Regions from separate parts of the Paenibacillus sp. FSL R7-0331 genome, predicted to be linked through region 1. Evidence: predicted binding sites of a transcription regulator. Region 1 holds the regulator's gene; the other holds the start of a gene.
The links. The regulator Rex, encoded in region 1, represses fermentation and respiration genes when NADH is low (regulators of the CRP and FNR family bind a similar motif). The targets are predictions, from matches to a motif close to TTGTGAAATATTTCACAA.
Positions count from the first base shown of each region.

Region 2: the regulator Rex is predicted to act here: its motif matches at 2,068-2,085, upstream of qoxA (cytochrome aa3 quinol oxidase subunit II).

Region 1 covers NZ_CP009284.1:4,530,649-4,534,418, reverse strand. Annotated here, with positions in the region: gene dinG (ATP-dependent DNA helicase DinG) at 1-1,578, shown strand, start outside; gene R70331_RS19455 (redox-sensing transcriptional repressor Rex) at 1,710-2,363, shown strand; gene R70331_RS19450 (amidohydrolase) at 2,350-3,651, shown strand; gene R70331_RS19445 (cell wall elongation regulator TseB-like domain-containing protein) at 3,720-3,770, shown strand, end outside.
Region 2 covers NZ_CP009284.1:995,821-999,590, forward strand. Annotated here, with positions in the region: gene qoxB (cytochrome aa3 quinol oxidase subunit I) at 1-713, opposite strand, end outside; gene qoxA (cytochrome aa3 quinol oxidase subunit II) at 789-1,799, opposite strand; gene R70331_RS30300 (polysaccharide deacetylase family protein) at 2,399-3,439, shown strand; gene R70331_RS04270 (GntR family transcriptional regulator) at 3,699-3,770, shown strand, end outside.

The sequences.
Region 1 (3,770 bases):
TATTATCACCGGGCCAAGCATGAAGCGGGCATTGCCGATGTAGTCATTACGAATCATTCCAAGCTGTTCGCAGATGTGAAGGCCGGGCATCAGCTGCTGCCTGCCTACGAGCATCTTATCATTGATGAGGCGCATCATCTGGAGGATGTGGCCGGTAAGCATCTGGGCATGCAGATGAAGTATTTTACAGTAGCCCATACGCTCACGCGGCTGTATAAGGACAGTAAGAACGGTCAGCTTCCGGCGCTGCGCCAGACTTTGCAGTCTTCAGGAAGCGAGCAGGCTTCCGAATGGAGCAGCGTCATTGACCGGATCTATCCGGATCTGCTGACCGTCAAGGAGACATGGGATGTGCTGAGCGACAAGCTGTTCGGCCTGCTGCCTGACCGCAGTGATGCGGCAGCCGGAGAAGCGGGGCAGCTGGTGTCACGCCTGCATCCCGGCAAAAAGCCGAGGGACTGGGAAGAGCTGGCTGCACTGGAGAATACGTTGAATCTCTGCCTCAGCGATATCATCCGCAGGGGCGACAAGATGCTCAGTGAGATGCGTGATACCGACAGCCAGTCATCCTCAGACAGCCTGGTTACCGACATCGGCGGATTGTTCAAGGACCTGACGTCCATCCGGGAGCAGATCCGCTTCTTCATGGGTCTGAATGACGAGAATATTGTGTACTGGATGGAGGGCAGCAGCAACTACCGCGGCAAATCACTGCAGCTGTATGCTGTTCCGGTGGATGTCAGCACCCAGCTCAAGGAGCTGTTCTTCGATAAGAAAAAGAGTATAACCTTGACCTCGGCCACGCTGTCTGTGGATAAATCCTTTCAGTTTATGATTGATAATCTTGGTCTGGGCGAAGCCGCGCAGCAGGACAGGCTGATGACGGCACTGCTGCCTTCACCGTTTAATTACCGTGAGCAGGCACTGCTCGTTATTCCGCGTGATTTTCCGAGTATTAAGGGCAGTGTGGGGGATGCGCGGTTTGTTGACAAGCTTGTGCATTCGCTGGCAGAAGCGGCAATTGCAACGAGAGGACGCATGCTGGTGCTGTTTACTTCTTATAAGATGCTGAGGCAGGTCTACGATCCGCTCAAGGAAGCGTTGTCCTCGGAGGATATCGCCGTACTTGGACAAGGAATTGAAGGGGGCAGCCGCAGCAAGCTGATCCGGCGGTTCCAGGACAGTCCGGCAGCCGTACTTCTGGGCACCAGCAGCTTCTGGGAAGGCGTGGATATTCCCGGTGATGCTCTTACCTGTCTGGCTATTGTGAGACTTCCGTTTCAGCCGCCTAACCACCCGCTTGCAGAGGCCAAGTCAGAGCTGCTCCAGGCGCAGAAAAAGAATCCGTTCATGAAGCTGTCGGTTCCCCAGGCGGTTATCCGCTTCAAGCAGGGCTTCGGCCGGCTGGTTCGTACCGCTCAGGATCGGGGAATTGTCATTGTATATGATACCAGGGTAATCGAGTCTTACTACGGAAAGTATTTCCTCTATTCGCTGCCCGGACCCAAGATGGAGCATATGCTGACCGACCAGATGGTTCCGAGAATTGAGGAATGGCTGGAAGGCGGCATTTCATAAAGACTTTGCGTCATTATCTATTTATTGTCCAGAGCCCGCCTCCGTCTCCCGTTGATTGATAAGGGGACGGATGCGGATTTCATACACATCTGAGCATCATCAGAGCAAGACTAAATTTAGGAGGAGAATACATGAAATCGGACAAAATATCAGAGGCTGTCGTACGCAGGCTCCCTGTGTACCTGCGTTTCCTGAATGATCTCCAGAAGCGTGAAATTGCAACCGTTTCTTCCCAGGAGCTGGGACAGAAGCTTGATCTTAATCCGGCTCAGATCCGCAAGGATCTGGCTTATTTCGGTGATTTCGGCCGGAAGGGCATCGGCTACGATGTGTCTTATCTGATCGAAAAAATCCGTCACATCCTCAAGCTTGACCAGCAGATCAACGTTGCGCTGGTAGGAGCCGGTAACCTTGGCCATGCCCTTTCAAACTACAATGCCTATCTTAAGGATACAATGAAAATAACAGCCATCTTTGATTCCTACGCTCCTAAAGTGGGACAAAAGATCAACTCCCTGACCGTTCAGCCGATGGAGGAGCTGGGCCGGACCATTCGTGAACAGGGAATCCGGATCGGTATTATTACGGTACCCGACAGCGAAGCGCAGAATGTTGCTGATATCCTGGTGGAATCGGGCATTGAAGCCATTCTTAACTTTGCGCCGGTTATTTTGAAGACCCCGCCGACGATACGTATTCATGCAGCTGATTTTACAACGGATCTGCAGAGCTTGGCCTACTATTTGCATGACGGAAAGGACGAAATAAGAGATGAGCAGCAATAAAACCATAATCGTGAACGGCCGGTTTCTTGTGCCGGGCTCGCTTAAGCCTGTCCTGAGCGGTTATATGACTATAGAGGATGATCTGATCACATACATAGGGGAAGACAAGCCTGCAGCCGAAGAGGGCGTTCTGACGGTTGACGGCAGCCGCCTGCTGTTCATGCCGGGACTGGTCAACACCCACGGCCATGCAGCGATGTCACTGCTGCGCGGGTATGGTGACGATATGGTGCTTCAGACCTGGCTGCAGGAAAAAATGTGGCCGATGGAAGCGAAATTTACCGGTGATGATGTGTACTGGGGAACAGCATTGTCTGTCCTGGAAATGTTAAAGGGCGGAACAACAACCTTCCTTGATATGTACGATCATATGGACCGGGTAGCAGAGGTTACGGAGCTTTCCGGCATTCGTGCTGTACTGATGCGCGGCGCGATCGGCCTGTGTCCTGAAGATGTGCAGAATCAGAAGCTGGCAGAAGCTGTAGAATTCGCGCGCAGCTGGCACGGTAAGGCGGACGGCAGAATTACAGCTATGCTCTCACCGCATGCGCCGTACACCTGTCCTCCGGATTTCTTCATGAAATTTGTACAGGCAGCCCATGATCTGGATCTGCCGATGCATACGCATATGTCTGAGACACGCCATGAAGTGGAACAGAATGTCGCTGATTACGGCCTTCGTCCTGTGGCACATCTGGAGAAGCTTGGTATGTTCACCCGGCCATCCCTGATTGCCCATGGCGTTCATCTGAATGATGAGGAAATTGAGATTCTGGCGAAGTACAATGTCGGAGTATCCCATAACCCTGGCAGCAACCTGAAGCTGGCGAGCGGGGTTGCCCGTGTGCCGGAACTGCTGAAGGCGGGAGTCAAGGTTTCACTCGGCACCGACGGGGCAGCCAGCAACAACAATCTGGATATGTTCGAAGAGATGCGGCTTGCCGCCCTGATCCACAAAGGCGTCAGCGGTGACCCGACAGCTGTGCCTGCACCGGAAGCGCTGCTGATGGCAACGGAATACGGGGCCTCCTCCATCTATCTGGCTAATGTGGGCCGCCTGGCTGCAGGCATGAAGGCAGACTTTATTGCCATTGACATTGACCAGCCGCATCTTCTTCCTCATTCCGACCTGCTCTCCCACGCGGTATACTCAGCAAGTGCAAAAGACGTGGCGCATGTCTGGGTTAACGGCAAGCAGGTGGTGAAGGACGGCCAGTGCCTGACGCTGGATGAAGAGGAGATCCGCCGCAAAGCGCAGGAGACTTTCGAAAGCCTGCTCAAACGGTAAGAGGGTTAGTTACAAGCGGTGCTGCCGTTATTGATACAGAGGTTATATAGAGGAAAGGGAGCTGTATTTTGAGGAAAAGGAAAAAATGGCTTCCGCTGGCGGTCAGCGCGGTACTGCTC
Region 2 (3,770 bases), 3.4 Mb from region 1:
GGGAAAGCGAAGACGATAATAACGTTTGTAATCAGTACAGACCAGGTGAACATCGGCATCTTCATCAGGGTCATGCCCGGAGCACGCATTTTGAGGATGGTAACAATGAAGTTAACCCCTGTAATAAGCGTACCGATACCGGAAATCTGCAGAGCCAGAGAATAGTAGTTGTTACCTACGGTTGGGCTGAACTCCAGACTCGCCAGCGGGAAGTAAGCGGACCAGCCTGCATCCGGTGAACCGCCGATGACGAAGGAGATGTTAAGCAGCATCGCTCCGAAAAAGAAGAGCCAGAAGCTGACAGCGTTGAGCCGGGGGAAAGCAACGTCTCTTGCGCCGATCTGCAGCGGAATGATGACGTTCATCAGACCGATAATAAACGGCATAGCCATGAAGAGGATCATGATCAGGCCGTGGGTGGTAAAGACCTCATTATAGTGCTGTGCATCAAGGAATTTCATTTCGGGCGCTGCAGTCTGCAGGCGCATCATCATGGCGTCGACGCCACCGCGGAAGAGCATCAGGAGGGCTGCAAGGATATACATAACCCCGATTTTCTTGTGGTCCACAGTAGTAAGCCATTCACGCCAGAGATAGCCCCACTTCTTAAAGTAGGTCAACCCGACGAGAATCCCGATGGTGGCAAGTGCGATGCTGATCATGGCTCCATAAATCAAGGGTTCGCCGTGAACCTTAAATTTCTCTAAATCCATTAGGGTGGCTCCTTTCAGGTTGTTGCTGTAGCATGTTTCATGCTATATGAGAGCTGTTAGCTCCATGGTTGTTTGTTACTCGTGAGTATGCTCTTCGACTGGCGAGCTAGGCAGCGGCTCCTCTACCTCAGGGGCAGGATTGCTGTCGAACTCCGTCTGGCTGGAAGGTGCCGGGGAAGGGTGGATTTCCTTGTTATCCTCGTGCTCTTCACCGCCGTTGTGCATATCCATTTCCATGCCGTCACCGCTCATATGCTCGCTGTGATCGCCAGGAGGCGGGCTGAAATCCAGATGGGTAGAGGAATAAGTCTTGCGTCCGAGATGGTCGGCAGCCAGCAGTCCTTTGAATTCATCCTCAGTAAGCGCAGGTGCTGTTTCCTTCACTTCTTTAACCCAGTCCTTATAATCCGCATCGGTCATAACCAGCGTTTCGAATTCCATATGGGCAAAGCCTTTACCGCTGAAATTCGAGTTCTTTCCGATATAAGACCCTACGGTATCACCAGACAGGTTAAGATAGGTGAGCATGTCGCTCATTGCGTATTTCTGTCCGGCAAGCTGCGGTACCCAGAAGCTGGTGATGGTCCCGAAGGAGTACAGTCTGAATTCTACTGCACGGTGTACGGGAATGTTCACGTAGTTAACCGTTTCAATGCCTTCCTCAGGATAGCTGAAATGCCATTTCCAGTTAGAGGAAGAAGCATAAATGACGAGCGGCTTCTGATCCTGATACTCGTTAGCAACATTCTCGACTGCATGGGTGGACTTTACAGTCACCACAGACAAAAAGGCTACAATGATAATCGGGATAATAATCCAGATCGCTTCAAGAACCTTATTGCCCTCCTCGTGTTCAGGAATGTAGCCTTCATTGCTCTTCTTTGCCCGGTATTTCACCAGGACGAAGATGTATAAGATGTAGACAACTGCAAGGACAAATGCCATCACTACGATAGAGAGGATGATCGTGTCAGACAGCGTCCGTGCAGCCGGACCCTTAGGATTCAGTACGGCGAGCGAACTGCATCCCGGCAGAATAAAGAGCAGGCTGAGAAACAAAGCGTATAACGGTCCCTTTTTTTTCATATAGAACTCCTTCCTTCAATAATTCTTTTCATTAGCCGTTCATGCTGCGGGCAAAGATTAACCTGTATATATAGTAAGAATTAGTTACCCAGATTGCAAAATACATAATTTGTAAATTAAGCTACATTCAGCCTTAAAAATGGCGATCAAGTTAATAATATGTGATCAATTTGTTACAGGTATAACAGGGTATGACAAAGATCACTGTAGCGACGGGCTTTAAGCTAATTTTAAGGTTGTTCAAAATTTGTTCAAAATTGATCAAATGTTGCTAAATTCGTCACAATTATAATGCTCGAAAATAGTACCGATTAACCGCTTTCTTTGTTGGTGTGACAGTATTCGACGAAAGTTGCACAGTTATTGGTAAAAAGATTCATTGTGTCATATATCACAGCGTGTAAAAGTGACAATAATTTAGGCTCGCGGTTACAATCTCTCAAATTAAGTTATATCTATGTATGATAGAGTTAGAGTCAAATATACATAGATTGGAGATCCTGCTGGTGCTTAAAAAAGTAATGCTTGTAGTAATGTCTTTATTCTTATGTTTTGGTATAGTACAGCCTGCTGCACAGGCAGCGGGAGCAGAACCAATCTTGAAGCTGGGTGTTAATGACAAGCTGACGGAGATTGAAGCAATAGCTGTTAATAATACTTATTATGTTCCGCTCCGGACGCTGGCTGCCGAGCTGAAATGGACGCTTACCGGTCTAGCGGACGGGATATCCGTTACAGCCGGGAATAAATCGGTGTTTTTGCTTAGTGCCGGCAAAGGCCTGAAGCTCCGGGACGGCAGCATTGTAGCCGTGAGCACCTTTCTGAAGAACGGCAGCCTGATGGTTCCGCTGAAGATAAGCAGCTATCTCGGCTATAGCATAACCTTTCAGGGAGATAAATATTTGCTGAGGGTGCGGGATGCATTAGCTGTAATGAGCGATGACGACTTTGTGAAGCGATTTGGAGATAAGCTGAAGCCTCAGACTGCGAGCTTGCCTGCTCCGGCGGCTTCAGCAGCTGTCAAAGGGCGTACCCTGTATCTGACTTTTGATGACGGGCCATCGGCGACAACCGCGCAGCTGCTGGACATTCTGGACAAATATGAAGCGCAGGCAACCTTCTTCATGCTCGGGCCGAACATGAACCGTTATCCGGCACAGGTGAAGCGGCTTGTAAAGGCAGATCACGGGCTTGGACTGCATGGCATGACCCACGTTAAGGACAAGTTCTATGCTTCGCCTGCAGCAGCGCTGGCTGAGATGGCAGCTGATAATGCGGTGCTGAAGAAAATCACCGGGGCTGAAACGACGCTGATCCGCCCGCCGTATGGCAGTAAGCCTTACTTCACAAAGAGCTTCCGGGATAAGGTCCTGACCCAAGGCTATCATCTATGGGACTGGAACGTTGATTCAGAAGACTGGAGATACAAGGAAGACAGCGATAAAATTTATAATTCGGTCATGAACCAGGTGCATAAGCTGCAGCCATCCAAGACCAATCCGGTTATTCTGATGCATGACCAGAAGGCGACACTGAAGGTGCTGCCGCGTCTGCTGGAGACCTTCAAGAAGGAAGGCTACAGCTTTGCGGTCATCACGAAGGACTTGAAGCCTCTGAACTTCTGGAATGATGAGCGGTAAGCAGAATGTTCATGGAACCGAAATATGATAAATAAAACAAGAGACCGGCAGACTTAGTCTGTCCGGTTTTTTTTGCTGTGTATGGGCTGCTTTCCTGTGAACACTTTAACGCGCTATATATTACAAGAACGGCTAATCCGTCCCAAGCGGAGGAGGCCGTTTCTTGGCGTTGACAATTTCACTCATCTGTATTAATAATAATAGTACAGTTGACACACCTAAGATTACCATATTTGTAGCTTAGTAAAGGAGGGCGACTATGTTCGAACTGGATGTCCGCAGCCGCAAGCCAATTTACGAGCAGCTGACTGACAAAGTTAAAGAGATGATT